DNA from 3 places in the Bacillus sp. C-3-6 genome. Region 1 is predicted to be linked to each of the others. Evidence: predicted binding sites of a transcription regulator. Region 1 holds the regulator's gene; each other region holds the start of a gene.
The links. Region 1 encodes Rex, which represses fermentation and respiration genes when NADH is low (regulators of the CRP and FNR family bind a similar motif). Its sites were predicted from a motif close to TTGTGAAATATTTCACAA; they were not measured.

Region 1 (10,536 bases):
GAGGGGTTAGCGTAAGCGAAGCTCTGAACTGAAGCCCCAGTAAACGGCGGCCGTAACTATAACGGTCCTAAGGTAGCGAAATTCCTTGTCGGGTAAGTTCCGACCCGCACGAAAGGTGTAACGATTTGGGCACTGTCTCAACCAGAGACTCGGTGAAATTATAGTACCTGTGAAGATGCAGGTTACCCGCGACAGGACGGAAAGACCCCGTGGAGCTTTACTGTAGCCTGATATTGAATTTTGGTACAGTTTGTACAGGATAGGCGGGAGCCATTGAAACCGGAGCGCTAGCTTCGGTGGAGGCGCTGGTGGGATACCGCCCTGACTGTATTGAAATTCTAACCTACGGGTCTTATCGACCCGGGAGACAGTGTCAGGTGGGCAGTTTGACTGGGGCGGTCGCCTCCTAAAGTGTAACGGAGGCGCCCAAAGGTTCCCTCAGAATGGTTGGAAATCATTCGTAGAGTGCAAAGGCATAAGGGAGCTTGACTGCGAGACCTACAAGTCGAGCAGGGACGAAAGTCGGGCTTAGTGATCCGGTGGTTCCGCATGGAAGGGCCATCGCTCAACGGATAAAAGCTACCCCGGGGATAACAGGCTTATCTCCCCCAAGAGTCCACATCGACGGGGAGGTTTGGCACCTCGATGTCGGCTCATCGCATCCTGGGGCTGTAGTCGGTCCCAAGGGTTGGGCTGTTCGCCCATTAAAGCGGTACGCGAGCTGGGTTCAGAACGTCGTGAGACAGTTCGGTCCCTATCCGTCGTGGGCGTAGGAAATTTGAGAGGAGCTGTCCTTAGTACGAGAGGACCGGGATGGACGCACCGCTGGTGTACCAGTTGTTCTGCCAAGGGCATAGCTGGGTAGCTATGTGCGGAAGGGATAAGTGCTGAAAGCATCTAAGCATGAAGCCCCCCTCAAGATGAGATTTCCCATAGCGTAAGCTAGTAAGATCCCTGAAAGATGATCAGGTTGATAGGTTCGAGGTGGAAGCATGGTGACATGTGGAGCTGACGAATACTAATAGATCGAGGACTTAACCATATAATATGTAGCAAATGTTATCTAGTTTTGAAGGAATATGCCTTCATAGTTTGGTGATGATGGCAGAGAGGTCACACCCGTTCCCATACCGAACACGGAAGTTAAGCTCTCTAGCGCCGATGGTAGTTGGGACCTTGTCCCTGTGAGAGTAGGACGTCGCCAAGCTATTTATATCATCGCGGGGTGGAGCAGTACGGTAGCTCGTCGGGCTCATAACCCGAAGGTCGCAGGTTCAAATCCTGTCCCCGCAACCAAATGGTCCCGTGGTGTAGTGGTTAACATGCCTGCCTGTCACGCAGGAGATCGCCGGTTCGACCCCGGTCGGGACCGCCATTTTATATAAAGAAAAGAACGAAACAAGTTGTTTCGTATTTTTTTATTTGTTTTAACAAAAAACTAATAAAGACAGTCAAACTATCCTTAGGACAAATCCTAAGGACTTTTTTATATATTCAAAACCTGTATAATAAAGAGCAGAGAACATTGTGAGTAAAGTAGGTGAAGTCTGTGAGAAAATATGAAGTAACAACAAAATCTTCTGAGGAAACACAAAGATTATCAGAAAAACTAGGTGAACTCGTAGAAGCGCAAGATGTAATTATTTTAGAAGGAGATCTTGGAGCTGGTAAGACGACTTTTACAAAGGGACTAGCAAAAGGTCTTGGAGTGAAAAGAGTTGTAAATAGTCCTACCTTTAATATTATTAAAGAATATAAAGGAAGATTACCGCTATATCATATGGACGTGTATCGCTTAGCAGAAAGCGAAGAGGACTTAGGCTTTGATGAGTATTTCTACGGTGAAGGAATTACGGTAGTGGAATGGGCTCATTTAATAGAAGCATATTTACCGAATGAAAAGTTACAAATTAGTTTATTCCATGCGGGAGATGACGCAAGAAAAATTATACTCGAGCCAATTGGAGATCGCTATATTAGATTATGTGAGGAGCTATTACAAGATGAAAGTACTAGCAATTGATACTTCAAATTACGTAATGGGTGTATCCCTTATTGAGGAAGGAAACGTGATTGGGGAAATTATTACAAATTTGACGAAAAACCATTCTGTACGTCTTATGCCAGCTGTAGAGCAACTGTTAAAAGAATGTGGTGTAAAACCGAAGGAATTAACTAAAATCGTAGTAGCTGCTGGACCTGGATCATATACAGGTGTTCGCATAGGCGTGACAGCGGCAAAAACATTAGCTTGGTCACTTCAAATACCAATTGTAGGTGTATCAAGTTTAGAGGTAGTAGCTGCAAACGGTGCTAACTTTAATGGATTAATTTGTCCTTTATTTGATGGAAGACGTGGGCAAATCTATACTGGATTATATACATATGAAGGAGAGCAGTTAACTTCAATAGAAGAAGACCGAATTATTCTTATTGTGGACTGGTTGCAAATGTTAAAAGATAAAGGACAGCCTGTTTTATTTATCGGTAATGATGTTAAATTGCATAAAGAAATAATTATAGAACATTTAGGTGATCAAGCTGTATTCGCTCCTTTTACTAAAAATAATCCAAGACCAAGTGAGCTAGCATTCTTAGGGTTACAAAAAGAAGAACAAGATGTGCATACGTTTGTTCCGAGCTATCTTCGTTTAGCTGAAGCTGAAACAAAGTGGTTAGAAAGTCAAAACAAGTAGGGGCCTTGCAGAAGATGGATATGATATTTAGAAAGATGGAACTTGATGATATTGCTCAAATTGTAGCTATTGAAGAAGTGTCTTTTTCAACTCCTTGGACTGCAGATGCCTTTCACCGTGAATTAACGATGAATGAACATGCACATTATATTGTGTTAGAAAAAGATGGTCGTGTAATCGGATATTGTGGATTGTGGATAATTATTGATGAATCACATATAACAAATATAGCTATTTTGCCAGAATACCGAGGTCAAAAATTAGGAGATGCCTTATTGAAAGCAGTTATTTCAGAAGCGAAAGAACTAGGGGTAAAAACAATGACGCTTGAAGTACGTGTATCAAATGAAGTAGCAAAGCAGTTGTACAAAAAATATGGATTTCAAAATGGTGGAATTCGTAAACGATACTATGCAGACAATCAGGAAGATGGTCTTGTAATGTGGGTGAATATATAATGGAAAAAAATACGATTATACTTGGGATTGAAACAAGCTGTGATGAAACAGCGGTAGCGGTTGTTAAAAATGGAACGGAAATTATTGCGAATGTCGTTGCATCACAAATCGAAAGTCATAAACGTTTTGGCGGGGTTGTACCAGAGATTGCATCCCGTCATCATGTAGAAGAAATTACAGTTGTGTTAGAAGAAGCTTTAAAAGAAGCAAACATCACATTTGATGATATTGATGCAATTGCTGTAACAGAAGGGCCTGGTTTAGTAGGAGCACTTCTAATTGGGGTAAATGCAGCGAAGGCAGTAGCTTTTGCACATGATATTCCGCTAGTCGGTGTTCATCATATTGCTGGTCATATTTATGCGAACCGTTTAGTAAAAGAAGTTCAATTCCCGCTATTATCACTTGTTGTATCTGGTGGGCATACAGAACTTGTTTATATGAAAGAACATGGTTCATTTGAAGTAATTGGTGAAACGCGAGATGATGCAGCTGGAGAAGCGTATGATAAAGTAGCTCGTACGTTATCTATGCCATATCCAGGTGGTCCTCATATTGATCGTCTTGCACATGAAGGAGAACCAACAATTGATTTGCCTCGTGCATGGCTAGAACCGGATTCATATGATTTTAGCTTTAGTGGATTGAAATCAGCAGTTATCAACACTGTGCATAACGCGAAACAACGTGGTATAGAAATTAAACCAGAAGATTTAGCGGCAAGTTTCCAAGAAAGTGTAATAGATGTACTTGTAACGAAAGCAGCTCGTGCAGCAGAGGCTTATAATGTAAAGCAATTACTTCTTGCTGGTGGAGTAGCTGCTAATAAAGGACTTCGTGCGCGATTAGAAGAAGAATTTGCACAAAAAGAAAACATTGAACTAATTATTCCACCGCTATCTTTATGCACAGATAATGCAGCAATGATTGCAGCGGCAGGGACAATTGCGTATGAACAAGGCAAGCGTGCAACGTTAGCCTTAAATGCGAATCCAGGATTAGATATTGAAGCATAGTTATGCACATAATTAACCACAGCTTGTGGATAAAACCCATATTATCTGTTGATAATGTGGGTTTTGTTGTGTATATAAAGTGTTGATATCTTTTTTGTTAGTTGTGGGTAATGTGGAAAAGTTGTTTTGATAGCTATTTTATAAAGGTGGATATGTGTATAAGTTTGTGGATAAACTAGATGAAGTCTGACCTTTGAATATATTGTTTTTTGGGAAATAAAAAGTAAGAAGATATCCCTGAAAAACATTTTGAAATATCCTTCTATTATAGAGGGTGCTGATGTTGTCAATCCTTGTCGGTAAATCGATATTTCGTGTCGAATCGTTTATATATATATAGGGTTACGATAGATGTATTTGAAAAATGGTTGATATATTCCGAGTTACCATTGATATATTCAAAAAATTATTTATGTACTTAAAGAAAAAAGATGTCACATAGTCAAAAATCATGACTGATGAGACATCTTCCTTATTTAAATACTCTTATACATGTAGCTCTTCCCACTCTGCCATACACGTTTCAAGTTGTTCTTGTAGCGTTTGTTTTTTAGTTGTAATTTCACTCGCTTTTTCATAATCTGCATATATTTCTGGTAAGCAAAGTTGATCTTCTAACGTAGCAATTTCTTCTTCTAAGTTTACGATGTTTTGTTCTAGTTCTTCAATTTTTCGAGTGCGTTGACGTTCTAATTGTTTACGCTCTTTTTCTTCGAGATAATTTAATTTTTCTTGAGCTACAGTTTTTTGAACAGGTGCCTGATTTTCTTGCTGTTCTTGTTGTTCAAATGCTGCGCGTTCAATCATTTCATTTTTCTTCTCCACATAGTAATCGTAATCCCCTAAATATTCCTGTGCACCTTCTGTTGATAACTCAACCACAGTCGTTGTTACACGGTTAATAAAGTAGCGGTCATGTGAGACAAATAGAAGAGTCCCTGGATAATCAATTAAAGCATTCTCTAAAATCTCTTTACTATTTAAATCAAGGTGGTTCGTAGGCTCATCCAGAATTAATAAATTTGACTTTTGCATCATAAGTTTCGCAAGAGCTAATCGAGCTTTTTGTCCACCACTAAGGGAAGATACTGGTTTCAGTACATCATCTCCTGTAAATAAAAAGTTCCCGAGTATAGTACGGATTTCTTTTTCAGGTTGCAGTGGATATTCATCCCATAGTTCATTTAAAACCCGTTTAGAAGATGTTAAGTTTGCTTGTTCTTGATCATAATAACCAACAGATACATTTGATCCGAAAGAAACATCGCCATTTAATAGTGGTAACTTATTCACAATAGATTTTAATAATGTGGATTTCCCAATTCCGTTTGGACCAACTAAAGCAACACTATCTCCGCGAGTTAAGCGCATAGTTACGTTTTCAATTATAGGGTCCTCATCATAGCCAATGGTTGCATCCTTTACTTGTAAAACATCATTTCCACTTTGCTTTTCAATATCGAAGTGGAATGATGCTGACTTAGAATCCCCTAATGGTCTCGTTAATAATTCCATTCTGTCTAGTTGTTTACGGCGACTTTGAGCACGTTTCGTTGTAGAGGCGCGAGCTATATTCTTTTGAACGAAGTCCTCAAGTTTTGCGATTTCATCTTGTTGTTTTTCGTAACGTTTCATTTCTTGCTCATATAATGCTGATTTTAAGTCTAAATATTTACTGTAGTTACCAACAAATCGTCTGCTTTCTTTATTCGAAATTTCATATACTTGTGTAACGAGTTTGTCTAAGAAATAACGGTCATGTGAAACGATTAATATTGCGCCAGGATAACCTTGTAAATATTGCTCAAGCCATGTTAATGTTTCGATGTCTAAATGGTTTGTAGGCTCGTCCAAAATAAGTAAGTCTGGTTTTGTTAATAATAATTTCCCAAGAGCTAATCTTGTTTTTTGCCCACCGCTTAAAGTAGAAATCGTCGTCTGGTGCGTTTCAACTGGGAAGCCAAGGCCGCTTAAAATGGAGCGAATATCCGCTTCATATTGATATCCACCTTGATCTTTATAATTGAGTTGCAATTGGTCATAATCAGCTAACAATCTTTCATATATAGCTTCGTTTGAAAAGTTTTCTTCTTTTCCCATTTCTTGCTCAAGCCTTCGAAGTTTTGTCTCCATTTGCTGTAAGTGGGTAAAGACGGTTAGCATTTCATCCCAAATTGTTAAAGACGTTTCTAGGCCGGTATTTTGAGCTAAATACCCGATTGAGACATCTTTCGGTTTTATAATTTCGCCACCATCATGTGATAACTCACCAGCGATAATTTTTAATAATGTAGATTTTCCAGCTCCATTCCTTCCAACTAATGCGATACGATCTTTTGTTTGTACTTCCAATTTTATGTTTGCAAGAATTGTTTCTGCACCGTATAATTTCGAAAGTCCATTTACTTGTAATAAAATCAATGTTTTCACCTCAAATAATTTCTTAACTTTGCCATGTTTATATTTCTCAATCATACTAAAAATAGTGTATAGTTTAAAATAAGAGAGAATACTTCTTCTCTTTATTATACAAGGAATTTAATGAGTGCTAAACTTCTGTATTTGATTAAAGTATATGAATAAAGATAGGAAGAGAGGAGAGGTTATATGGATCAGCAAAAGATTCCACAAGCCACTGCTAAAAGATTGCCTCTATACTATCGATTTATCCAAAACTTATCTCTTTCTGGTAAGCAGCGTGTTTCATCGGCCGAATTGAGTGAAGCGGTAAAAGTAGATTCCGCAACAATACGAAGAGATTTTTCGTATTTTGGAGCGTTAGGGAAAAAGGGATATGGATATAACGTAAATTATTTATTATCATTTTTCCGCGAAACACTTGATCAAGATGATATAACGCGTGTAGCACTTATTGGAGTAGGTAATTTAGGGACCGCTTTCTTACATTATAATTTCACGAAAAACAATAATACAAAAATTGAAATGGCATTTGATGTTAGTGAAGAGAAAGTTGGAACAGAAATCGGGGGCATTCCTGTATACCATTTAGATGAATTAGAAGAGAGATTATCAAATGATATACAAGTGGCAATATTAACAGTACCGGCTACAGTAGCACAAGCTGTAGCAGATAGATTAGCTGAAACGAGCGTGCATGGTATTTTGAATTTCACACCAGCACGATTAAACGTATCAGAGAATATTAGAATTCATCATATTGATTTAGCTGTAGAGTTACAAACATTAGTTTACTTTTTGAAAAACTATCCACAATAAAACGCAGAGGAAGCGACCTCTGCGTTTTATTATTGTTTCTTCTTTGTGAATTTAACTAATATAAGGCGAAGTGCCAAATTAAAATCAATTGTTGCCATAACTGCAAATAGTATTGTCCACACATTCCAGATTGTATCTGTTACGTTCGTAATGGCGAAGCGTGTAAAGATACATCCAAGAAGGAAGTATAGTGCAGCCATGAACAATGGTGAGTTTCTCATACAAAAAATCCTCCGATAAAGCCTTGCATTTTTTCAGCTTCTTTAATCATTTCTTGAATTTGCTCATTGCTCATAAAAATTTGCCCAATAGCGACTAATGTATTCATCGCAACATGAGCTGCAATCGGAACGATAATACGCTTCGTCTTCACATATAAGAAGGCGAATACGAGCCCCATAGCAGTGTATACCAATAAGTGAGTAAAATCAAAATGGATTGCTGCAAATACAAGCGAACTAATGATAGCTGCAATAAAGAAGTTAAACTTCTTATAAAGTGTACCAAATAAAATTTTTCTAAATACGATTTCTTCCAAGATAGGTCCGATTATAGATACGACAATAAGGAACCAAGGTGTCGTTCTTGCAATTTCCATCAGTTTCATTGTATTTTCTGAACCTTGTTTAATTCCTAGCAGCTGCATCTCGATCATACCGGCAACTATTTGTGAAAAGAAAGCCAAGAAGAAGCCGATGAAAATCCATCCAATAGTAGCTGGAACAGAAGAGCGCATTGCATCTAAATGCCTGTCACGAATGTCTGTTCTAAGTAACCAAAGTACGATACATAATGCAACAAAGAAGCTAATAATTGCCCAGTGTCCCGTTATGATTTGTCCTTTTTCCTCCATGGTAAATCCTCTATTATCATAGAGTCCTGTTTTTAGGAGAAGTGGTAATCCAACAATTCCAGATAACTGCATTAAAATGTATGTAACGATAATCCACCAGTATTGTTTCTTCAAATAGTTTAACCATCCTTTCTAACTCTAGTGTATGAGATGAGGTAGGATAACATGTAAATATGTTATCTACGATATAAACTTTCATTCGAATTATGATTTTTTTGTAAATCCGTATTTGAAATTAAAGTAGGAGACAGGAAAAAGTTGTACGTTTAGCGAAAACAACTTAGGGTGTCTTTCATATTGTAACATACGAGTAGGGGAAACAACGATTCATATAGTAAAGGCAGTATTCTATATAGAAAGTTTATATAGTAATTTGCGAAAAAATTATGATTTTTTTACTTGCAAAAGAAATTGAGATTATTTATTATTATAAGTGTGTTAGCACTCGGATGACTTGAGTGCTAATAAATAAAATTTACATACAAAATGAGGAGGTTATTGTTCATGCTAAAGCCATTAGGTGATCGCGTTGTAATTGAGCTTGTTCAAGCAGAAGAAAAAACAGCAAGTGGTATTGTATTACCAGATACTGCAAAAGAAAAACCACAAGAGGGTAAAGTTGTTGCAGTAGGTACTGGTCGAGTGCTTGAAAATGGTGAGCGTGTTGCTTTAGAGGTAGCAGCAGGTGATCTTATCATCTTCTCAAAATATGCAGGTACTGAAGTGAAATATGAAGGTACAGACTACTTGATTTTACGTGAAAGTGACATTTTAGCAGTTATCGGTTAATTATATAAATCTTAAAAAATCCAAGGGGGTCAATTATTATGGCAAAAGATATTAAATTTAGTGAAGAAGCACGTCGTTCGATGCTTCGCGGTGTCGACACTCTTGCAAACGCAGTAAAAGTAACACTTGGACCAAAAGGTCGTAACGTTGTACTTGAGAAAAAATTTGGTTCACCACTTATTACAAATGATGGTGTAACAATCGCAAAAGAAATCGAATTAGAAGATGCATTCGAAAACATGGGTGCGAAATTAGTAGCAGAAGTTGCTAGCAAAACAAATGATGTAGCTGGTGACGGAACAACAACTGCAACTGTATTAGCGCAAGCTATGATTCGTGAAGGTCTTAAAAACGTAACAGCTGGTGCTAACCCAATGGGTCTTCGTAAAGGTATCGAAAAAGCTGTTACTGCTGCAATTGAAGAATTAAAAACGATTTCTAAACCAATCGAAGGCAAATCTTCTATCGCACAAGTAGCTGCTATTTCTGCAGCTGACGAAGAAGTAGGTCAATTAATCGCTGAAGCAATGGAGCGCGTTGGTAACGACGGCGTTATTACTTTAGAAGAGTCTAAAGGATTCACAACAGAATTAGACGTAGTAGAAGGTATGCAATTTGATCGTGGATATGCATCCCCTTACATGATTACTGATTCTGATAAAATGGAAGCAGTTCTTGATAACCCATACATCTTAATTACTGACAAAAAGATTTCTAACATTCAAGAAATCTTACCAGTATTAGAGCAAGTGGTACAACAAGGTAAACCACTTCTTATCATTGCTGAAGATGTAGAAGGCGAAGCTTTAGCTACATTAGTAGTGAACAAACTTCGTGGTACATTCAATGTAGTAGCTGTTAAAGCTCCTGGATTTGGTGACCGTCGTAAAGCAATGCTAGAAGATATCGCAATCTTAACTGGTGGCGAAGTAATCACTGAAGAATTAGGTCGTGACTTAAAATCTGCTACAGTTGAATCTTTAGGACGCGCTGGTAAAGTTGTTGTTACAAAAGAAAACACAACTGTAGTTGAAGGTATTGGAAATACAGAGCAAATCGCAGCTCGCATCGGTCAAATTCGTGCGCAATTAGAAGAAACAACTTCTGAATTCGATCGTGAAAAATTACAAGAGCGTCTTGCGAAACTTGCAGGTGGCGTAGCAGTAATTAAAGTCGGTGCAGCAACTGAAACTGAGTTAAAAGAGCGCAAACTTCGCATTGAAGATGCACTTAACTCAACTCGTGCAGCAGTAGAAGAAGGTATCGTTGCAGGTGGTGGTACTTCACTTATGAACGTATACACGAAAGTAGCTTCTATCGTAGCTGAAGGCGACGAAGCAACAGGTATCAACATCGTACTTCGTGCACTAGAAGAGCCAGTTCGTCAAATCGCAATCAACGCTGGTCTAGAAGGATCTGTAGTTGTAGAGCGTCTAAAAGGCGAAAAAGTAGGCGTTGGTTTCAACGCAGCTACTGGCGAATGGGTT
Region 2 (10,536 bases), 260 kb from region 1:
CAATTAACAGGCGTTATTGTAGCAGTCGGTGATGATTTCTTAACATTGCAAGAAGGTATAGGAACTGAAGTTTTATTACCATTTACAAGTATTATATCAATTAAAGAAGTGTAAGAAAGGAGAGCTATATATGTTATTTACTGATGAATTACGTAACCATGTTGGTGAATTAGTGCAAGTTGTGACAGCTGTAGAAATTGTTACAGGCATTCTTTTATCTGTGACAGATGGGGCGGTAAGTGTTCGTACTTCTCCTTCTTATGGACCACCGGAAGATGTAATTGTGCGTACTCCTATTATTGCTTATGTTCGCTTGGAAGGGTAAGCGTGATACAAGTATGAGAGTATCAGTTGTTATTCCAGCGCACAATGAAGCGAGTACTTTATCACAAGTTTTAGTAGAAGTGGAGAAGCTCAAGCCTTACGAAATTATTGTAGTAGATAATGGCTCGACAGATGGAACGAAAGACATAGCGTTACAACATCATTGTCACGTGATATATTATAAACATTCTCTTGGCAATGATGTTGGACGGGCTATTGGAGCTAGAGAAGCAAAAGGTGAAATTGTTTTGTTTTTAGATGGTGATATTGTTATTGATAGTAAAGAGTTACAACGTTTCGTGAAAGGAATTCGACAAGGGCATCAAATTGTTGTGAATAATTTAACATGGTCGGTTTATTTAAAGATGAGACCACATTATACGACAGTTGGAAAGTTCATGTTGAATCGTTATTTGAATAAAAAGGAGCTTGTTGTTGGATCTTTAATTGCAATTCCACATGCGATGAGCAGGGAAGTTATCGAGAAACTTGGGTGGTGGAATTTAGCAGATCCAGCACTATTTCAAGCGATAGCGATGTCTAGAGGAGTAGATATTGTTGATATGGATTCGGTCGATGTAATTCACACAAATAAGGTTCGTCCTGTGCATACAGGAACATCACCTGGTTCTCCTTATCCGAAAGCGACTAGCCGTATTATGGGTGATCATTTACGTGCTTTGCAATATGTAATCGAAACATATGGTAAACGCGGCGGTTTTTCGGAGGGAAACAGGGATAGGGAGTTTATAGGGAACTATAAACCAGTTGTATTAAAGAAGGAAAAAGCGAAATATAGTGCGATTATACCAGTGTCAGAAGAAAAAATGACGATAAGATCTGTTATACAAGAAGTGAAAAAAGCAGGGGTAGATGAAATTATTGTTGTCGCGAATGGAGCAGATTTTGAGACTGTTAAACAGGCAAAGCTAGAGAATGTTATTGTTGTTGAATTCGGGGAGGCGCTTGGACATAATGTAGCACGAGCGATAGGTGCCATGCATGCTACGGCAGATATTTGTTTATTCGTTGATGGTGATTTTGTTATTCCAGCAAAAAAACTCACTCCATTTTTGCAAGCTGTTGAAGATGGAAGTGACGTGGTTTTAAATGATTTACAATGCTTATTAGATATGTTTCATCCTGCAGATCCAATTAGTATGGGGAAATATTTTGTGAATTTAGTAGCGAAAAGACCGGATTTATGGAATAACTCATTAACGGCAGTACCACATGCTATGCATAAAAGGGTAATAGAGAAAATAGGATATGACTCGCTTGTTATTCCGCCATTAGCTCAAATGAAAGCTATTTTGGAGGTTTTTTCTATTACAGCAGTAGAATTTGTAGATGTTATAAAAACCAATCGGGTACGCCCGGAGCAACATGGATTTGTAAATGGACGTATTCCGGCATTTGACCGTATTTTCGGTGATCAACTTGAGGCGATTGCTTATCTATTACAATATACAGACGAACGTGGGAGTTTTACAGATGGAGATCGCGATAGAGACACTATTCAACAATTGAGAAAGGAAGAAAAGAATACAGATGAATACTAGTAGTAAAGTAGCTATTATTGGATTAGGGTATGTTGGTCTTCCTTTAGCAGTCCATTTTGCAGAAAGAGGACATACCGTACTTGGATTAGATAAAGATACTAGAAAAATAGAATCGATTATAAAAGGAGAAAGTTATATTCCAGATGTTTCTTCTAAAGTGTTGCAAAGTTTATTGACTAAAAATAAATTAATAGTAAATACACCAGATAAAGGTATTACTGATTTCCAAAGTAGTGATTATGTTATTGTTACTGTTCCAACTCCAATTAATGAACGAAGAGAACCAGATTTAAGTGCCCTCATTTCAGCTTCGCATTATATACAACAAAATCTCCAAAAAGGACAAACCTTCATTTTTGAAAGTTCCACATATCCAGGCACACTTGAGGAAGTTATTATTCCTATTATTTCTCAAGCTGGCCAAAAGGTAGGAGAAGATTTCTATATCGGATATTCCCCTGAGAGAATTGATCCAGCAAATAGTCAATATTCAGTTCAATCTATTCCAAAAGTTATTAGTGGACAAACAGAAAAGTGTAAACAAAAAGTACAGGATTTATATAGTACCATTTTTGACGTAGTTGTACCTGTTAGTTCGCCGAAAGTAGCAGAGATGTGTAAGTTATTTGAAAATATTCAGCGCTTAGTTAACATCTCTTTAGTAAATGAGTTAAACACATTATGTGAAAGTTTAGGGATTGATTTTTATGAGGCCATTGAAGCGGCATCTACAAAACCTTTTGGATTTACTCCGTATTGGCCAGGACCAGGGATAGGGGGGCACTGTATTCCCGTAGACCCCTTATATTTTCAATGGAGAATAAAAAAGAATGGGGCAATTAGTCAATTAATTGAGGCGGCACATGTAATTAATGAAGAAATGCCAGAGAAAATAGTCCGGAAAGTAAAGGGCATGGTGCAATCACCCGGACTAGTTTTAATTGTAGGAATCGCATATAAGAAAGATGTAAATGATTTGAGAGAATCACCGGCTTTGCCAATTATTCAATTACTAATAAAAGAAGGATACGAGATAAAATACCATGATTCATATATTTCTTCCGCGGAAATTGGAGATAAGGTGTATCAATCTGTTGCTTTGGATGAACAAACAGTTAAAGAGGCAGGTTGTATTTTAATTTTAACTGACCACTCTAATATCGATTGGAAGCTTTTTAAAGGAATGAACCGAGTAATAGATACACGGGGAATCGTAAAGAAGGTGAGTGTATGAGTAAGAAATGTTTAATTACAGGTGGGGCCGGATTTATTGGATCTCATTTAGCTGAAGAGTTGGTGAGAAGGGATTATGAAGTCACGATTGTGGATAACTTCTATAAAGGGAAAAATAAGTATCATAATGAGCTAATGAGAGAGATTCGGGTTATTCCAATAAGTGTTTTAGATAAAAACTCTATTTATGAATTAGTAAATCAACATGATGTAGTGTTTCATTTAGCAGCAATTTTAGGTGTTAAAACGACAATGGAAAAAAGTATAGAGCTCATTGAAACGAATTTTGACGGAACGAGAAACATTTTACAAGCAGCATTAAAAGGAAAGAAGAAAGTAGTTTTTGCATCTACTTCAGAAGTATATGGTAAAGGCAAACCGCCTTTCTCTGAAGAAGGAGATCGATTGTACGGGGCAACTTCTAAAATTCGTTGGAGTTATGCAGTTTGTAAAACGTTAGAAGAAACATTATGTTTAGGATACGCATTAGAAGGCTTACCTGTAACGATTGTTCGTTATTTTAATATTTATGGTCCAAGAGCGAAAGATGGTCCATATGCAGGAGTAATCCCGCGATTTATCCGTGCAGCTTTGCAAGGAGAAGACATTCTCGTATATGGAGATGGAAAGCAGACACGTTGCTTTACGTATGTGAGTGATGCGGTAGAAGCAACAATTCGGGCAATGGATGAGAAGGTAAATGGTGAGATTATTAATATAGGTTCTGAGAACGAACAGAGTATAAAAGAAGTAGCAGAAACAATAAAAAAACTAACGAAATCTTCTTCGAAAATTGTACAAGTTCCTTTTGAGGAAGTATATCCACATGGCTTTGAAGAAATTCCGAATAGAAGGCCGAACGTAACAAAGTTAAGAGAACTTGTTCAATTTCAAGCGACAGTAACGTGGGAACAAGGATTGAAAGAAACTATTAAATGGTTTCGTGAAGAAAACAATGGCTAAGTCGCTATCAGTTATTATTCCTGCAAGTAATGAAGTAGATACGATTTCAGGCGTTATTCAATCGGTAAAACCGTTAAATCCAGTAGAGATTATTGTCATAGCAAATGGTTGTAATGATGGTACAGAAGAGGTTGCTGATCAGCTAGGTTGTAAAGTAATCAGGTATACAGAACTATTAGGAAACGATGTTGGGCGTGCAGTTGGCGCAAAACATGCGATAGGTGATGTATTACTATTTATAGATGGGGACTTTGCTATTCCAACTTCCAAATTACAATTGTTTCTTAATCCAATTTTACATGATCAGACTGACATCGTTTTAAATAATTTGGACGCATTGTTTTTAAAGAAACAAAAACCCCATTCCGTTACAGTGTGGCGTCAAATATTAAATGCAATGTTAGAGCGTGAAGAATTAAAGATAGATTCTTTATTATCTGTACCTCATGCGTTGACGAAAGAAGTCGTCCAAAGTATTGGATATGAATGTTTAGTTAATCCTATTGTAGCTCATTTACGTATAGCACAAAGTAAATGGAGAATTAACCGTCATTGTGCTATTGATGTTATTACGCCGAATAAATTTCGACCGATTGAACATGCTGCATATGGCACGAACCTTTCTCAATCTGAAAGACGAATGATAGGTGATCATATAGAAGCAGTTGCAGAACGAATAGTAAGCAGTGATATACGCGGGGGATATTATGATGGAAATAGGAAAAGGGATAGCGTCTATCATACTTTAAATTTCGAAGATTTTTATCAAGGATGGGGCGTTACATCCAATTTGTATAGAGAAAAGCAACTATCGGTTGTTATTCCTGTACAAAATGAAGAGAAAACAATTGGAAAGGTTATAGAAGAGCTTCGTAAAATTGAACCTTTTGAAATCATCGTTGTCGTAAATGGTTCGTCAGATAAAACAGCAACGATTGCAAAAGACAAAGGCGCAACAACCATTGTATATAAAGAAGCCCTTGGAAACGATGTAGGGCGTTCACTTGGAACTTATTTTGCAAAAGGAGAAATTGTGTTATTTATAGATGGTGATTTTGTTATTCCAGCTAGTGAACTATATCCTTTTGCAAAAGCTATTGCAGATGGAAAGGACGTCGCATTAAATGATTTAAATCATTATTTAGATTTAAGAGTACCACTTCATCTTGTAACTGCATTTAAGTATGCACTAAATTTAGCTTGTGATAGAAAGGATTTAGGGGTAGGCTCACTTATTGCGGTACCTAATGCATTTAGCCACAAGTGTTTGAAAGCAATTGGATATAAATCTTTATTGTCACCTTGTGTAGCACAGGCGAAGGCTCTTCTTTCTGGATTTGAAATTGCATGTGTATGTCGTGTTGAGGTTGATAAGATGAACCGTATTCGTCCCAGTGAACATTTTGCAAAAATAGGTCATCCTCCAGCTGTACTTCGAATTATAGGTGATCATATAGAAGGACTAGAGCAAATAATTGCATCAACAGACAATCGTGGCGGATTCTATGATGGCAATAGAAAAAGAGATGTTTTATAGAAGTAACAAAAAAAGTGTACAACATGTGTACACTTTTTTGTTCTGTTATAAAAACTATAACAGATTAGGAGATAAGAGTATTACAGCTCTACAATGGGTATTGTTCTTATATTACAAAATAGGACTCGTATATAAGGATACCAAAAAAATACAATTAAGGAAAGGGTTAATTTTAAAGACTTTTAAATGAAGTTAACACTATATATATAGTAGTTTGCTCAACATTTCACAAACATGTCACAACTATTTCGTTCACTTTCGTAAAAAAGTAGTATTCTAAGTGTGTAAGCTGTTATATAAAAAATCTTAGTCCTGTACTAATCAAAAATGGAGGAGATTAGGATGACTCAAGTATTAGAAAATGTTAAAAACGCATGGGAAAACTTTAAAGGTGAAAAATGGAAAGCAGAGATTGATGTTCGCGATTTCATTTTAAATAATGTAAACGTTTTCGAAGGAGACGAATCTTTCTTAGCAGAAGCAACTGAAGCAACGAAACAACTTTGGGATCAAGTAATGGATTTAACAACAAAAGAACGTGAAAACGGTGGCGTTCTTGATATGGATACAAAAATTGTTTCTTCTATTACATCACATGACCCAGGATACTTAAATAAAGATATTGAAAAAGTAGTCGGTTTCCAAACTGATAAACCATTTAAACGTTCTTTACAACCATATGGTGGTATTCGTATGGCAGAACAAGCTTGTGAATCTTATGGATACGAAATGGACAAAGAACTTAGTCGTATTTTTAGAGATTGGAGAAAGACTCATAACCAAGGTGTATTTGATGCTTATACACCAGAAATGAGAAATGCACGTAAATCAGGTGTTATTACTGGTCTTCCAGATGCATACGGTCGTGGACGCATTATCGGTGACTATCGACGCGTAGCATTATATGGTATTGATCATTTAATTGAAGCGAAAAAAGCTGATTTGAATTTAACTGGTGGTGTAATGAGCGAAGATACAATGCGTTTACGCGAAGAGTTATCTGAGCAAATGCGTGCACTTCAAGAACTAAAACAAATGGCTGCTTCTCATGGTTTCGATATTTCTAAACCAGCAACAAATGCACAAGAAGCATTCCAGTGGTTATACTTCGCATATCTTGCAGCGATTAAAGAGCAAAACGGAGCTGCAATGAGTCTTGGACGTACTTCTACATTCTTAGATATTTACATTGAGAGAGATTTAGCAAATGGTACTTTAACAGAAGAAGAAGTACAAGAAATTGTAGATCACTTCATTATGAAATTACGTCTTGTGAAATTCGCAAGAACACCTGATTATAATGAATTATTCTCTGGTGACCCAACTTGGGTAACTGAATCTATCGGTGGTATGGCATTAGATGGTCGTCCATTAGTAACAAAGAACTCATTCCGTTTCTTGCATACATTAGATAATTTAGGACCAGCTCCAGAACCGAATTTAACAGTTCTTTGGTCTAAACAATTACCAGAGAACTTTAAAAACTACTGTGCGAAAATGTCCATCAAAACATCAGCAATTCAATATGAAAATGATGACATTATGCGTGCTGATTACGGCGATGATTACGGAATTGCTTGTTGTGTATCTGCAATGAGAATCGGTAAGCAAATGCAGTTCTTCGGAGCTCGTGCAAACTTAGCGAAAGCATTATTATATGCGATTAACGGTGGTAAAGATGAAAAATCAAAAGCACAAGTTGGTCCTGAGTACGCACCAATTACTTCTGAAGTACTAAATTACGAAGAAGTTATGCATAAGTTTGATATGACAATGGAATGGTTAGCGGGTCTATATTTAAACACATTAAATGTTATCCATTACATGCATGATAAATATAGCTATGAACGTATTGAAATGGCACTTCATGATACAAATGTTCTTCGTACAATGGCAACAGGTATCGCGGGTCTATCTGTAGTAGCAGACTCATTAAGTGCAATTAAATACGCACAAGTAAAACCAATCCGTGATGAAAATGGTATTGCAGTTGACTTCGAGATTGAAGGAGACTTCCCAAAATACGGTAACAATGATGATCGTGTAGATGAGATCGCTGTAAATCTCGTGAAAACATTTATGAATAAACTGCGTAAACATAAAACATATCGTAATTCCGTTCATACAATGTCAATTTTAACTATTACATCTAACGTTGTATACGGTAAGAAAACTGGTAACACTCCAGATGGACGCCGTACTGGAGAACCATTTGCACCAGGTGCAAATCCAATGCATGGACGTGATACAAAAGGTGCATTAGCTTCATTATTATCTGTAGCTAAATTACCATATGAAGATGCACAAGATGGTATTTCTAATACATTCTCTATTATTCCAAAAGCACTTGGTAAAGAAGATGATGTACAAGTACGTAACTTAGTATCTATGCTTGATGGCTATGCAGTAAAAGAAGGCCATCACTTAAATATTAACGTATTTAATCGTGAAACATTAATGGATGCAATGGAACATCCTGAGAAATATCCACAATTAACAATTCGCGTATCTGGTTACGCTGTAAACTTTATTAAATTAACTCGTGAACAACAAATTGATGTAATTAACCGTACAATGCATGAAAGCATGTAAATGAAAAAAGTGTCCCTTCGCTTTTAATACATAGCGAAGGGAGGCTGTTTCAATAAAGGAGGAAGTAACATGGTAAAAGGAAGAATACATTCTGTAGAGTCTTGTGGTACTGTTGATGGCCCAGGGATTCGTTATGTCATATTTACACAAGGGTGTTTATTACGTTGTCAATATTGTCATAATGCTGATACGTGGGAAATCGGTAAAGGTAAAGAAATAACAGTTGAAGAAGTGATGCAGGATGTGACATGTTACCTTCCATTTATTGAAGCCTCCGGAGGCGGTATAACAGTTAGCGGTGGAGAGCCATTATTACAGCTAGACTTTTTAATTGAGTTGTTTAAAAAGTGTAAAGAGGCTGGTATCCATACAACAATCGACTCTTCTGGTGGGTGTTATTCTGAGGAACCAGAATTCCAAAATAAGCTAGATATTTTAATGGATTATACAGATTTAGTTTTATTGGATTTGAAACATATCGATTCCAAAAAGCATCGTAAATTAACAGGGAAACCAAATGAACATATTTTACAATTTGCTCGTTATTTATCGGATAAGAATAAAGCGATTTGGGTACGACACGTATTAGTTCCTGGTGTTACGGATAATGAAGAGGATCTACAAAAACTATCTAGCTTTATTCAAAGTCTGTCTAATGTTCAAAAAGTTGAAGTGTTACCATATCATAAGCTTGGTGTATATAAATGGGAGGCGCTTGGACACAAGTACCCACTCGCAAATGTAGAACCACCTACTGAGAAAAATGTAGAACATGCTAAACATATTTTACAAGCGGTCTAATCCAAATATTGGATTAGGCTTTTTGCTTTCTTTACAATAAAATCTAGAGTATATATTGATAAAAGAGTATACTGAAAGTAGAATATCCATAATTTTGTACGGATTAAGTGGATAAATTTACATAATTGTAAAGGGAAATCAAAATAGTAAAAAGAATTAAGAAGTAAAAGAGTGAGTATCATGGAATAGAGAAGATTTGTAAGTTATTGCGAAAGCTCTTATAGGAAAGTATAATGTAAAGATATGAGCACAGATAGGATTAAGGGGTCAATCTTATATGCTTTGCATATCCACGACAGGTACATAGCTGAAAAGGGAATTATTAGAATCTGTTTATGTAATTTTTAAGGAAAATGTTTTTCCTATTGTCGTATATGCAATATGGAGAAACAAAAAGCTAGGAGTGGATTTGTTTGATAAAAAACCCCAAGGTTTTAATATTAACTGCACATTACGGTAATGGTCATGTGCAAGTAGCAAAAACATTAGAACAGACATTTCGCCAAAAAGGAATTGAAGATGTTATTGTATGCGACTTGTTTGGAGAATCACATCCATTTATAACTGACATTACAAAATATCTATATTTAAAAAGTTATACAATAGGAAAAGAATTATATCGTTTGTTTTATTACGGGGTAGAAAAAATTTATGATAAGAAAATAGCATCTTGGTATGCGAACTTTGGAAGAAAACGTTTGAAAACACTGTTACAGGTGGAGAAACCAGATATTGTAATTAATACATTTCCAATTATTGCTGTACCAGAATTGAAAAAACAAACGGGGATTTCAATTCCTGTCTATAACGTATTAACGGATTTTTGCGTGCACAAAATATGGATTCATCGAGAAGTAGATCGTTATTTTGTTGCAACGGATTACGTGAAAGAATTGATGGTTGATATCGGTGTACCTGCGGAACAAATTGTTGAAACAGGAATTCCAATTCGGAGTAGTTTTGAGTTAAAGGTAAATTCAGACATCATATATAATAAATATCAGTTATGTAAGAATAAAAAGATTTTACTAATTGTAGCAGGTGCTCATGGGGTATTAGGAAATGTAAAAGAACTATGCCAATCATTTATGTCAGTGCCTAATTTACAAGTAGTTGTCGTTTGTGGAAAAAATGAAGCTTTAAAACATGATTTATTAAGTTTACAGAAGCAAAATTCCGATGCATTAAAAGTGTTTGGGTATGTTGAAAATATTGATGAATTATTCCGAGTTACTTCTTGTATGATTACGAAGCCAGGCGGAATAACATTAAGTGAAGCAGCAGCGTTGCAAGTACCTGTCATTTTATATAAGCCTGTTCCAGGACAAGAAAATGAAAATGCGATGTACTTTGAAAAAAAAGGAGCAGCAGTTGTCATTCGCGATGATAGTGAGGTTTTCGCAAAAACAGAGGCATTATTACAAGATGATGTGAAGCTTCTTCAAATGAAAGAAGCAATGAAAAGCATCTATCTTCCAGAGCCAGCTGGTCATATTGTAGATGCAATTTTGGCAGAAAATCATG
Region 3 (10,536 bases), 2.3 Mb from region 1:
TTTTTTAATAGGATTTTCTCCTCTCTATTACTTCGTGTGAAGAGCTTTTCTATTAATATATGATAGGTAAGCGTAAAGTATTATAGTTGAACTTGGTTATGCTTCACAGTTTTTATCGGGCGATCTATGAGTAAATTGTAAGTGAGCCCAATTAATACGAAAATGCCACCGATAACTTTACCAATTGAGAGTTCATTTGTCAGGAAGAAATCAATAATAGTCCCCGCAAATAATTGTCCGATAAAGATGAGTAATGTTAAATAAAAGGCTGATATTTTAGGAGTAATATAGTTGGATAATGAAATAACGATAACGCCTACTAATCCGCCTAAGTATACGGCGATAGGAATAGATTGCAACTTATGAATAGGGATATACAATGAATCTGAACTGAAAATTAAAAATAACATAGAGAAAAATAATCCAGTAATATAATTGAAAAACGTGCCTTCCCAGTTTCCAATTTCCTTTGCTAAATTCGCGTTAATAATTCTAGCAACAACGATAGAAACACCAGCTAAAATAGCAATCGTAATATATAGCATTTTCTTGCCCCCATTAATAAATTGTCATGATTATAATTCCAGAAGAGATGAAACATAATCCAATTAGTTTTTTCTTTTCAAACTTTGCAACTTTCATTCCTAATAAGCCGAAATGATCAATAACGATGGAAGCAATAGATTGACCGAGTAAACTTAATGCGATCGTAATAGAAGCACCAAGGACGGAGAAACTTATATTGTTAAAAAGAACAGTGAATACTCCAATCGCTCCAGCGCTATATAAAAAAAGTGGAATACTTTTATCGAAACGAATTTTATTTTTGTTTATGATTAAAATGAAGATAACTGCAATTAAACCGACAAGGTGAATGACCACGCTTGCTGTGTACTTGCCAATTAACTTAGATAAAATCCCATTCAGTGGAAGCATAACGGCGATGAGCACACCAATAAAGACAGAAAGAAAGTTATACAATGTAATATCCCCTTTGTATTTCATATTTGTAATGACTGTATCATGCTGAAATTGTGTATTGTTATGACATATGTCATAGTGGAAGAAGAAAATTTTGATTACAATGGGGATGAGTTGTAAAGGTGGGGGACTATGAAGAAAATATGTAATTCTATTAAATTAGCAGAGTATATAAAGCAAAATAATATTGATTCATTTTTTAGTCATGATATGAAGCCATATATGGAACTTATATTTTTTAAAAAGAATGAGTTTATTTGTAGAGAAAATGAAGTGATAGATTATTTATATTTCTTTGTTGAAGGAAAAGCGAAAGCGTTTAACACATTAAGTAACGGAAAATCGGTATTATTATGTTTTTACGATAGTTTGCAGTTACTTGGAGATGTGGAGTTAATTCATTCCCAAAGGATTACTTCAAACGTACAAGTGATGGCAGATTCGTATTGTGTCGGTTTACCTTTAGGAAAGGTGAGAAATAAGCTATTTCATGATGCGAAATTTTTAAGATGTATTTGCGGATCATTAGCACATAAATTAAACCGACTTTCCAAAAACAGTACAATTAATTTATTGTATCCACTTGAAAATAGACTTGCGAGTTACATGTTAGCAGCAGGGGAGCGAGCAGTTCAGCATGAAAATAGAATTGTATTTAGTGGGAATTTAACGGAAATAGCGGAATTGTTAGGAACGAGCTATCGGCATTTGTTGCGAACATTAAATATTTTTTGTGATAAAGAGATAATAAAGAAGAACGATGGATGCTATGAAGTAGTAAACGTGGATGTTTTGAGAGAATTGGCAGCAGATGTTTATAAATAGGAGGAGAGTATAAATGATAACACCTATATTTAGAATTTTTGATATTGAAAAAGCAAAACTATTTTACTTAGGTTTTTTAGGATTTAAACTGGATTGGGAACATCGGTATGAGGAAAATATGCCATTATATTTGCAAATTTCGTTACAGGATGCTGTGATACATTTATCAGAACATCATGGTGATGCCTCACCAGGTGGTGCGATTCGGATCAAAATAGATGATGTAAAGGATTATCATTCTGTATTATTAAGTAAAGAATATGCTTATTCGAAGCCGAATATAGAAAAAACACCTTGGGGTACAATTGAATTAACTGTGATTGATCCGTTTTCAAATAGAATTACACTATACGAGGAAAAATTGTAGAAATGGAATGAAGAGTAGTTCATAGAGCAGTGAACTGCTCTTTTTTATTTTGAGTAGATATTGAATCATATAAAAAGAAAATGTTATGATTATGGAAACGTATGAATATATGAACAAGTATTCATATGTTTAAGAAGAGGAGGGATTAGAATGAAAGATCTAATTATTATTGGGGCGGGTCAAGCTGGATTAACAATGGGATATTACTTGAAGCAAGAAGGGTATAATTTTTTATTACTTGAGGCAGGAAAACGAGTTGGTGATTCATGGAGAAATCGATATGATTCTTTGCAGCTTTTTACCTCAAGGTCTTACAGTAGCTTGCCGGGTATGACGTTAATAGGTGAAAAAAATGAATTTCCATATAAAGATGAAATTGCAACTTATTTAGAAGAATATGCAAGACATTTTCAATTACCGGTACAATTACAAACGGAAGTTTTAAAGATAAAGAAAGAAAAAGAAATATTTGAATTACACACTCCTACAGAAATTTTACAAACGAAAAAAGTTATTATCGCATCAGGTGGTTTTCAGCATCCATTTATTCCCTCGCTTTCAGAAAATCTTTCACCACATATTTTTCAAATACATTCATCACAATATAAATCATTATCGCAAATTCCACAGGGGAAGGTACTTGTAGTAGGGGGCGGAAATTCAGGAATGCAAATCGCAGTAGAACTTGCAAAAACGCATGAAGTTACGGTGTCTATTAGTCATCCTTTAACGTTTTTACCGTTACAACTTTTTGGAAAAAGTATTTTTAATCTGCTAGAAAAAGTGGGTTTATTGTACGCTGAAATAAATACAAAGAGGGGAAGATGGTTTCAAAAGAGAAAGGACCCTATTTTCGGTTTTGAAGGTAAGAAACTTATTCGTAATGGAGCAATTAAACTGCAAGAAAAAGCAGTAAGTGCATCAGGAAATAACATTATGTTTCAGAATGGTGATATTTATAGTGCAGAAAGCGTTATATGGTCAACTGGTTTTGTTCAAAATTATAATTGGATTGAAATTGAACAGGCAGTGAATGAGAAAGGATTTCCTAATCATATAAAGGGAATCAGTCCAGTAAAAGGATTGTATTATATCGGATTACCGTGGCAATCTCAAAGGGGTTCCGCACTTATTTGTGGTGTAGGAAAGGATGCAGCGTATGTACTTTCTGAAATCAAAAAAATAGATCAGTAGCAAGAACTACTGATCATCCATATGTACATGAATTAGGAGAGGTCAAACATTTATTAACTTTATTATAATAGATTTTCATGGAATTAAAAACTGAAAATTCAAATTTCATGTTGAGAAAGTTTTTTGTATCGAAATATATGAAAAAATAGGGGTTTTTATTAAAACAGAAAAAGATATTTCTATTTTAGTAAATTATGATATAGTCTAAATAAGCGTGTTTTTCCATAAATGTAATTATTTTCATTGTAGTTTTGTTTATATGAGGGAAGGAGAAGTAATTATGAAGTTTGATGATCAACGCTTACTAGGAGTCCGATTAGGTTCTGTACTTGTGACAGAGGAAAATCAATATTTAGTAATTAAGAAAAAAGATCATTATGCACTGTTAAATATACATAATTTAGAATGCACTCATGTTGAAGTGCAGTTAGAACATTTGGAAGAAATGTTACATGAAGATTTCCAGGAAAGTATAACGGAAATTATCGCACCAGAACATATAAAAATTGTTGCGAAAAATGTTATATAGATAAAGAAGCTGGAAGGAACAGCTTCTTTATTTTCATTATAAGGATAACGTTTTTACAACCTCACCAATGAAGTGTTTTCTTTTTTAGTTAGTTTGAAGTGAACTTTTGAAAAAATTTGTCTCGGTACATGTACATAACCCATGAGATTGTTATTAAAGAAATGATGATTTGTTTGTTTTTAATTGGTGCATTGAAAACAAGCCAACCAACTATATCAAATAACAAATGTAGCACGATTGAAAGAACTACAAATTGAAATAACGTATTTAAAAATCTTTTCATAAAGTGTCCCCCTAAAATAATAGGTTTTATTAACAGTTTGATATAGTGATGTTATACATTAAATGTGTATTGTGGTAAAATTTACATAAGTTAGTGGAATAAAGCAAATGAAAGTTAGTAAGGGGGAAGATTTATGGGATTCTGGATGGTTATACTGATAGTAGCTGTTGGTTTCATTTATATCGCTGAAAAATTAACTACAATTGAAAAGAAAAATGATGCGCGTTTAAAGAGAATTGAAGATAGATTACAATTAATTACGAAAGAAATGAGAATTATAGAAAGAGAACCTGAAATTAATAAAGAACTACGCCAGCTTGTAGAAGAAGGCAAAAAAATTACAGCAGTTAAGAGAGTAAGAGAAGCTTTTGGTTTTTCCTTACTAGAAGCGAAGCAATATGTTGATAAATTATAAAAAAGATCATCCATTTGGGTGATCTTTTTCACTGCACCATGTGTGTATTTACATAAGCCGCGATTATAAAGTGTCCAATTAGAGTGATAGGAATAACGATTGTGACATTAGGCGTAGTGAAGACACTACCGATTGTCGCAATGACACCAGCAATTAAATTATAAAGACCTACTATTTTTGATAGTTTCACTTTATCAGGCACGCGGCGTTCGTTGAATCCTGATAAGAGCCAAGTGTACTGCTTTACTCCGATGAAATAAGCTAGTGCAAATGAAATGATTGCTACTATAAATAATGTTGGTGAAGCGAAGAGAGTCATTGCAAACACCTCCGTTAATGGGCTATAAATAAATTATAGTCCGAATGTTATAATTTAACAAAATATAATTTTGGTTTTAAGTGTAATAGAAAAATGGAGTATTGGTAATGAGGGGAGATTAAGTATGAATATTGTGGAGTTTCAGAGGTATGTATCAAATTTCAGTAAAGAAAAAGGATTTCAAGATACAACAATTGAAGAGCGTACGATATATACGATGGCGGAATTAGGTGAATTAGCGGAAGTCATATTAAAGCGTGATACAATACAAGATGCGAAAAGAGAAATCGGTTTAGAAATGTTTGATGTAATTTGGAATGTATGTGATTTAGCAAATAAATTAAATATTGATTTAGAGAAGGCGTTTAAAGAAAAAATGAAAATTAATAAAAAGCGTGAATGGTAAGTAGAATTTTAATTTGTAAAGATGGGTGATATGAATGAAAAAGAAGCTTTTTATAGGAGGAATCTTTACTTTAATTAGTGTAATAAGTGTTGTCGTTTACTTAGTTTTTCAAGGCATATTCATTCCGAATCAAATAAGTGCTGATAAGTATGAAATAAAAGGTGTAGATGTCGCATCGTATCAAGGGGATATAGATTGGAGAGAGTTGGAAAAGCAAAATATGAAGTTTGCGTTTATAAAGGCGACTGAAGGAAGTTCGTTTGTGGATGAGTACTTTTCGAAAAATTGGAGGAATGCGAATAAGACAGATATGCGCATCGGAGCGTATCATTTTTTTAGTTTCGATAGTAAGGGTGAAACACAAGCAGAGCAATTTATACGAACTGTTCCAAAATATAAACAAGCACTGCCACCCGTGATTGATGTTGAGTTTTACGCTAACAAAAAAGATAATCCGCCTAAGCGTGAAGATGTTACGAAAGAGTTGGCGGTCATGATTGAAATGCTAGAAAAACATTACGATAAGAAAGTAATATTGTATGCAACGCAAGAGGCGTATGATTTATATATAAAGAATGCGTATCCAAAATGTGATATATGGATTCGTAGTGTTCTTACAAAACCGAGTTTATCTGATGAGAGAAAATGGACGTTTTGGCAATACACGAACCGCGGGAGATTAAGCGGTTATAATGGAAAAGAAAAGTATATTGATTTGAATGTATTTTATGGGAATGAGGAAGAGTTTGAGAATTATGGAATGGAAGATTAAGTTTTAAAGCGTACAAAATTTTGTACGCTTTTTTGTTAATTACATAAAAGTATGCAAATGAAGATGGAACAAACATTTGAGATGAATTGTCTAATATAGGTAATAATTATTTAGCTTGAAAGAAAGGGTTGATAACATGAAAAAGAATACGTTGTTAAAAGTAGGATTATGTGTAAGTTTACTAGGAACAACTCAATTTGTTAGCACGATTTCTTCTGTACAAGCATCACAAAAGGTAGAGCAAACAGTAATTAAAAATGAGACGGGAACCATTTCAATATCTCAGTTAAACAAGAATGTATGGGTTCATACGGAGTTAGGTTATTTTAATGGAGAAGCAGTTCCTTCGAACGGTCTAGTTCTTAATACTTCTAAAGGGTTAGTACTTGTTGATTCTTCTTGGGATGATAAATTAACGAAGGAACTAATAGAAATGGTAGAAAAGAAATTTCAGAAGCGCGTAACAGATGTCGTTATTACACATGCGCACGCTGATCGAATTGGCGGAATAAAAACGTTGAAAGAAAGAGGCATTAAAGCGCATAGTACAGCATTAACCGCAGAACTAGCAAAGAACAGTGGATATGAAGAGCCGCTTGGAGATTTACAAACAATTACGAGTTTGAAGTTTGGCAATACAAAAGTAGAAACGTTCTATCCAGGGAAAGGACATACAGAAGATAATATTGTTGTTTGGTTGCCACAATATCAAATTTTAGCTGGAGGCTGTTTAGTAAAATCTGCGGAAGCTAAAGATTTAGGAAATGTTGCGGATGCGTATGTAAATGAATGGTCTACATCGATTGAGAATGTGCTGAAGCGATATGGAAATATAAATTCGGTAGTACCTGGTCATGGAGAAGTAGGAGACAAGGGATTACTTTTACATACATTGGATTTATTAAAATAAGAAATTGTAGAAATACAAAAGAAAGGAGAAATAATTTTCTCCTCTCTTTCTTCTAACTATATTTAAATGCTGAATTTGTCGATTACGTCAGCATATATTACTGAGATTTTAATTCCAAGTATACAAATACTAGTACTGTCATAATTGCAATAACAACGTAAGTAGCATCAAGCATTATAAGTGTTTTTAAAGTTTCAGTCATCGTAATTCACCCCTGTTATAAAAATATAACATGATCTTTTTATTGATTAGAGATCATAAAGATAAAATGTATATGAAATTTCTTAAGTAGCTTCTATATAAATATATCATATAAATAATGTAAGTAATGTTAAGATAGTGTAAATGTATTGTAAATAAAGAGGTTTACAATGAAGGCTTTAATAAAAAAATGATAGTTCCTTAAAATAAAAAATACGCTATTCTTTCTATTGAATGATAGAAAGAATAGCATATTTGTATTTGTATGTCTATTTTCATATGTGATGAATTGCAATTATTTGTATAAGGGATTCAAAAAATTTTTTTCGTTGTATATATTTCTCCAAATTAATTATTTAGCTATTTAAAAGTATCGAAAGATGTGTGCACACTAATGTATATTTTTTGGATGTCAATAAAAGTATTATGTCAACAATATGAACTGTCACAAATCTTTATATATTATTGTGATTGATATCACATCACTTTTTTTCAATGGGTATTATGCTTAAGGTGTAATGAATGATTGGGAGAGGGTGGGATGATATGTTTTGTTATCAATGTGAACAAACGCCAACAGGCGGATGTAAAGTAATGGGTGTTTGTGGCAAGAATGAAACGATTGCGAGTTTACAAGATACGATTGTGTTTGGGCTAAAAGGAATTGCAGCTTATCGCACACATGCTGCTCAGCTAGGGTATACGGATGCATTTGTAGATGCTACAACACAAGAAGCTTTATATATGACATTAACAAATTCTAACTTTAACGAACAAGAGCATATTGATATGGCTATGAAAGTTGGGAAATCAGCTTTACGGGTGATGGAGTTATTGGATGAGGCACATACGAATCATTTTGGTGTGCCAGAGCCTGTACAAATTACACAAAATCGTGTAGAAGGTAAAGCAATTGTAGTTACGGGCCATAATTTATTTGCATTAGAAGAACTATTAAAGCAAACAGAAGGAAAAGACATTAATATTTATACGCATTCTGAAATGCTACCAGCACACGGATACCCGCAGCTGAAAAAATATAAACATTTAAAAGGAAACATCGGTAAGGCATGGTACGATCAAAGACGCCTTTTTGAAAAATTTACTGGTGCCATATTAGCTACAACGAACTGTGTTATGCCAATTAAAGGATCATACTCTGATCGATTCTTTTCATATGATATTGCAGGTTTAGAAGGTGTACAAAAAATTGAAAATGATGATTTTACACCATCGATTCAAAAAGCACTAGAACTTCCAGAAGTACATATGGAGTCGGATGAACAGTTAGTGACAGGGTTTCATCATAATACAGTATTATCATTAGCTCCAGAAATTATTGATGCAGTAAAAGAGGGGAAGATAAAGCGTTTCTTTGTTATCGCCGGTTGTGATGCACCGGGAAAAGGCGGAGAATATTATCGTGAATTAGCAACGTCACTTCCGCCAGAAACGGTTATTTTAACAACTTCTTGCGGGAAATTCCGCTTTAATGATGTGGATTACGGTGTTGTACCTGGTACGGAAATTCCGCGTTACATTGATTTAGGACAGTGCAATAATTCAATTTCTACAGTGAAAATAGCGGCTGCTTTAGCTGATGCTTTTCAATGTGAAGTGAATGAATTGCCAGTAAGTATTGTACTATCATGGTTTGAACAAAAAGCGGTTGCCATTTTACTCGGGCTATTTAGTCTTGGGATTCAAGATATTCGCATCGGTCCAAAGGCTCCTGAATTTATTTCACCTGGCGTGCTTGATGTATTACAAGAAACATTTGGTTTAAAACTAATTACAAATGCAGCAGAAGATATGGCTATGATGTTATCGTAATAAAAAATGATCTGTCTTATTAATAAGAAGAGCTAGCCATATTCATTAACTTTGGTATAGTATAGCGCCCCAAAATAAAAATGTAGAATTTTTGTTTTGGGGTATTTTCTTTTCTTAGTGGGATAGGTATGGGGCAAAATAAAAAAAGAAAATAGGCTGTATCGAATAGGTAATAGTTGATTTTAGAAAAAATATAAAAATCGAGTTGACATCCATCACTACTTAGTCATACAATGTACTTGTAATAAGCAATACTGAGTAGTGTTGCTTCTCAAAATATTTTCAGTAGACAATAGGTAATAGCGGATTTTAGAAAAAATTTGAAAATCAGTTGACATCTATCACTACTTAGTCATACAATGTAGATGTAATAAGTGATACTGAATAGTATGGATTCAAAAAAACTACTCAGTAAAAAATTCGCCTTAGTACTCTGTGATACTGAATATAAGTCAGACAGAATAGGGGGTAAAGGAGGATCAGGACATGGAAAATTTAACTGAAATGCTGAAAGGTTCACTGGAAGGGTGTGTACTGGAAATCATTAGTCGCCGTGAAACGTATGGCTATGAGATTACCCGCCACCTAAATGATCTTGGGTTTACCGAAGTTGTGGAAGGTACGGTGTATACCATCCTCGTACGATTAGAGAAGAAAAAGCTTGTGAATATTGAAAAGAAACCATCAGATATGGGACCGCCTCGTAAGTTTTATTCATTAAATGAAGAAGGCCGCCAGGAGCTTGAATTGTTTTGGAAAAAATGGGATTTTGTATCGTCAAAAATTAACGTCTTGAAGTCAAAATAGGTTCATAAGATAAAATGTTCCGGCCGATATTTTGAGAATTTCTTGTTTGGTTTTATAAAAAAGGAGGAAAATAAGATGTTAGAAATGTTCAAAAAGTTAATTGGTGATAAAAAAGAGTACAAAATGATGATGGCACGAGTTGAGGCTCTGCCAGAGGACTACCAATTTGTATTTAAGAAAATTCAAAACTACATGTGGAATTTTTCAGCGGGTAACGGGATGGATATGTTACACATACAGTATGAATTAATCGATTTGTTCGAAGCGGGTGCAGCGGAAGGAAGACAAGTGCTTGACATTACTGGGGATGACGTGGCTTCCTTTGCTGACGAACTAGTGGCAAATGCTAAAACTTACGTCTCCAAGTATCGTGAAGATTTGAATGAAAGTATTATGAAGAAATTGAGAAAAAAATAAATGGAATAAGTAGTACCGACTGATTAGCTGGTTACACATATGAATTGCCATCATAGCTATTCAGTTATATTTTTAACTCGGTACTAAGTAATACAGAATATCAGTGATACTAAATAGATAGAGGTAAATAAATAGTCTTCGCAAAACATTTTTATAGGGAGGAAAAAAGTATGAGTCATGCAGTGATTTCTGTAAAAGGCTTGAAAAAATCCTTTAAAGACAAGGAAGTTTTAAAAGGGGTAGATTTTGAGGTGCAGCGTGGAGAAATTTTCGCGCT

Region 2: pflB (formate C-acetyltransferase) is a predicted target of Rex. The motif match lies at 5,834-5,851, and genes of this name have one in related genera.
Region 3: hcp (hydroxylamine reductase) is a predicted target of Rex. The motif match lies at 7,668-7,685, and genes of this name have one in related genera.

Annotation. Positions count from the first base shown of each region.
Region 1 is NZ_CM137247.1:247,586-258,121, forward strand. Features, by position in the region: rRNA gene ACW0JX_RS01440 (23S ribosomal RNA) at 1-1,042, shown strand, start outside; rRNA gene rrf (5S ribosomal RNA) at 1,092-1,207, shown strand; tRNA gene ACW0JX_RS01450 (tRNA-Met) at 1,220-1,296, shown strand; tRNA gene ACW0JX_RS01455 (tRNA-Asp) at 1,300-1,375, shown strand; gene tsaE (tRNA (adenosine(37)-N6)-threonylcarbamoyltransferase complex ATPase subunit type 1 TsaE) at 1,550-2,023, shown strand; gene tsaB (tRNA (adenosine(37)-N6)-threonylcarbamoyltransferase complex dimerization subunit type 1 TsaB) at 2,004-2,696, shown strand; gene rimI (ribosomal protein S18-alanine N-acetyltransferase) at 2,711-3,154, shown strand; gene tsaD (tRNA (adenosine(37)-N6)-threonylcarbamoyltransferase complex transferase subunit TsaD) at 3,154-4,170, shown strand; gene ACW0JX_RS01480 (ABC-F family ATP-binding cassette domain-containing protein) at 4,657-6,591, opposite strand; gene ACW0JX_RS01485 (redox-sensing transcriptional repressor Rex) at 6,778-7,407, shown strand; gene ACW0JX_RS01490 (YdiK family protein) at 7,437-7,628, opposite strand; gene ACW0JX_RS01495 (CPBP family intramembrane glutamic endopeptidase) at 7,625-8,374, opposite strand; gene groES (co-chaperone GroES) at 8,765-9,049, shown strand; gene groL (chaperonin GroEL) at 9,088-10,536, shown strand, end outside.
Region 2 is NZ_CM137247.1:511,173-521,708, forward strand. Features, by position in the region: gene ACW0JX_RS02585 (LSm family protein) at 1-114, shown strand, start outside; gene ACW0JX_RS02590 (LSm family protein) at 131-325, shown strand; gene ACW0JX_RS02595 (glycosyltransferase family 2 protein) at 339-1,886, shown strand; gene ACW0JX_RS02600 (nucleotide sugar dehydrogenase) at 1,876-3,120, shown strand; gene ACW0JX_RS02605 (NAD-dependent epimerase/dehydratase family protein) at 3,117-4,082, shown strand; gene ACW0JX_RS02610 (glycosyltransferase family 2 protein) at 4,075-5,619, shown strand; gene ACW0JX_RS02615 (hypothetical protein) at 5,588-5,809, shown strand; gene pflB (formate C-acetyltransferase) at 5,962-8,211, shown strand; gene pflA (pyruvate formate-lyase-activating protein) at 8,281-9,012, shown strand; gene ACW0JX_RS02630 (diglucosyl diacylglycerol synthase) at 9,426-10,536, shown strand, end outside.
Region 3 is NZ_CM137247.1:3,218,639-3,229,174, reverse strand. Features, by position in the region: gene ACW0JX_RS16610 (DMT family transporter) at 81-545, opposite strand; gene ACW0JX_RS16605 (DMT family transporter) at 559-1,005, opposite strand; gene yeiL (transcriptional regulator YeiL) at 1,114-1,806, shown strand; gene ACW0JX_RS16595 (glyoxalase superfamily protein) at 1,820-2,173, shown strand; gene ACW0JX_RS16590 (flavin-containing monooxygenase) at 2,324-3,367, shown strand; gene ACW0JX_RS16585 (hypothetical protein) at 3,648-3,896, shown strand; gene ACW0JX_RS16580 (hypothetical protein) at 3,985-4,179, opposite strand; gene ACW0JX_RS16575 (hypothetical protein) at 4,313-4,594, shown strand; gene ACW0JX_RS16570 (DUF3784 domain-containing protein) at 4,623-4,913, opposite strand; gene ACW0JX_RS16565 (MazG nucleotide pyrophosphohydrolase domain-containing protein) at 5,038-5,319, shown strand; gene ACW0JX_RS16560 (glycoside hydrolase family 25 protein) at 5,354-6,091, shown strand; gene bla2 (BcII family subclass B1 metallo-beta-lactamase) at 6,228-7,001, shown strand; gene hcp (hydroxylamine reductase) at 7,749-9,035, shown strand; gene ACW0JX_RS16545 (PadR family transcriptional regulator) at 9,522-9,842, shown strand; gene ACW0JX_RS16540 (DUF1048 domain-containing protein) at 9,918-10,259, shown strand; gene ACW0JX_RS16535 (ABC transporter ATP-binding protein) at 10,430-10,536, shown strand, end outside.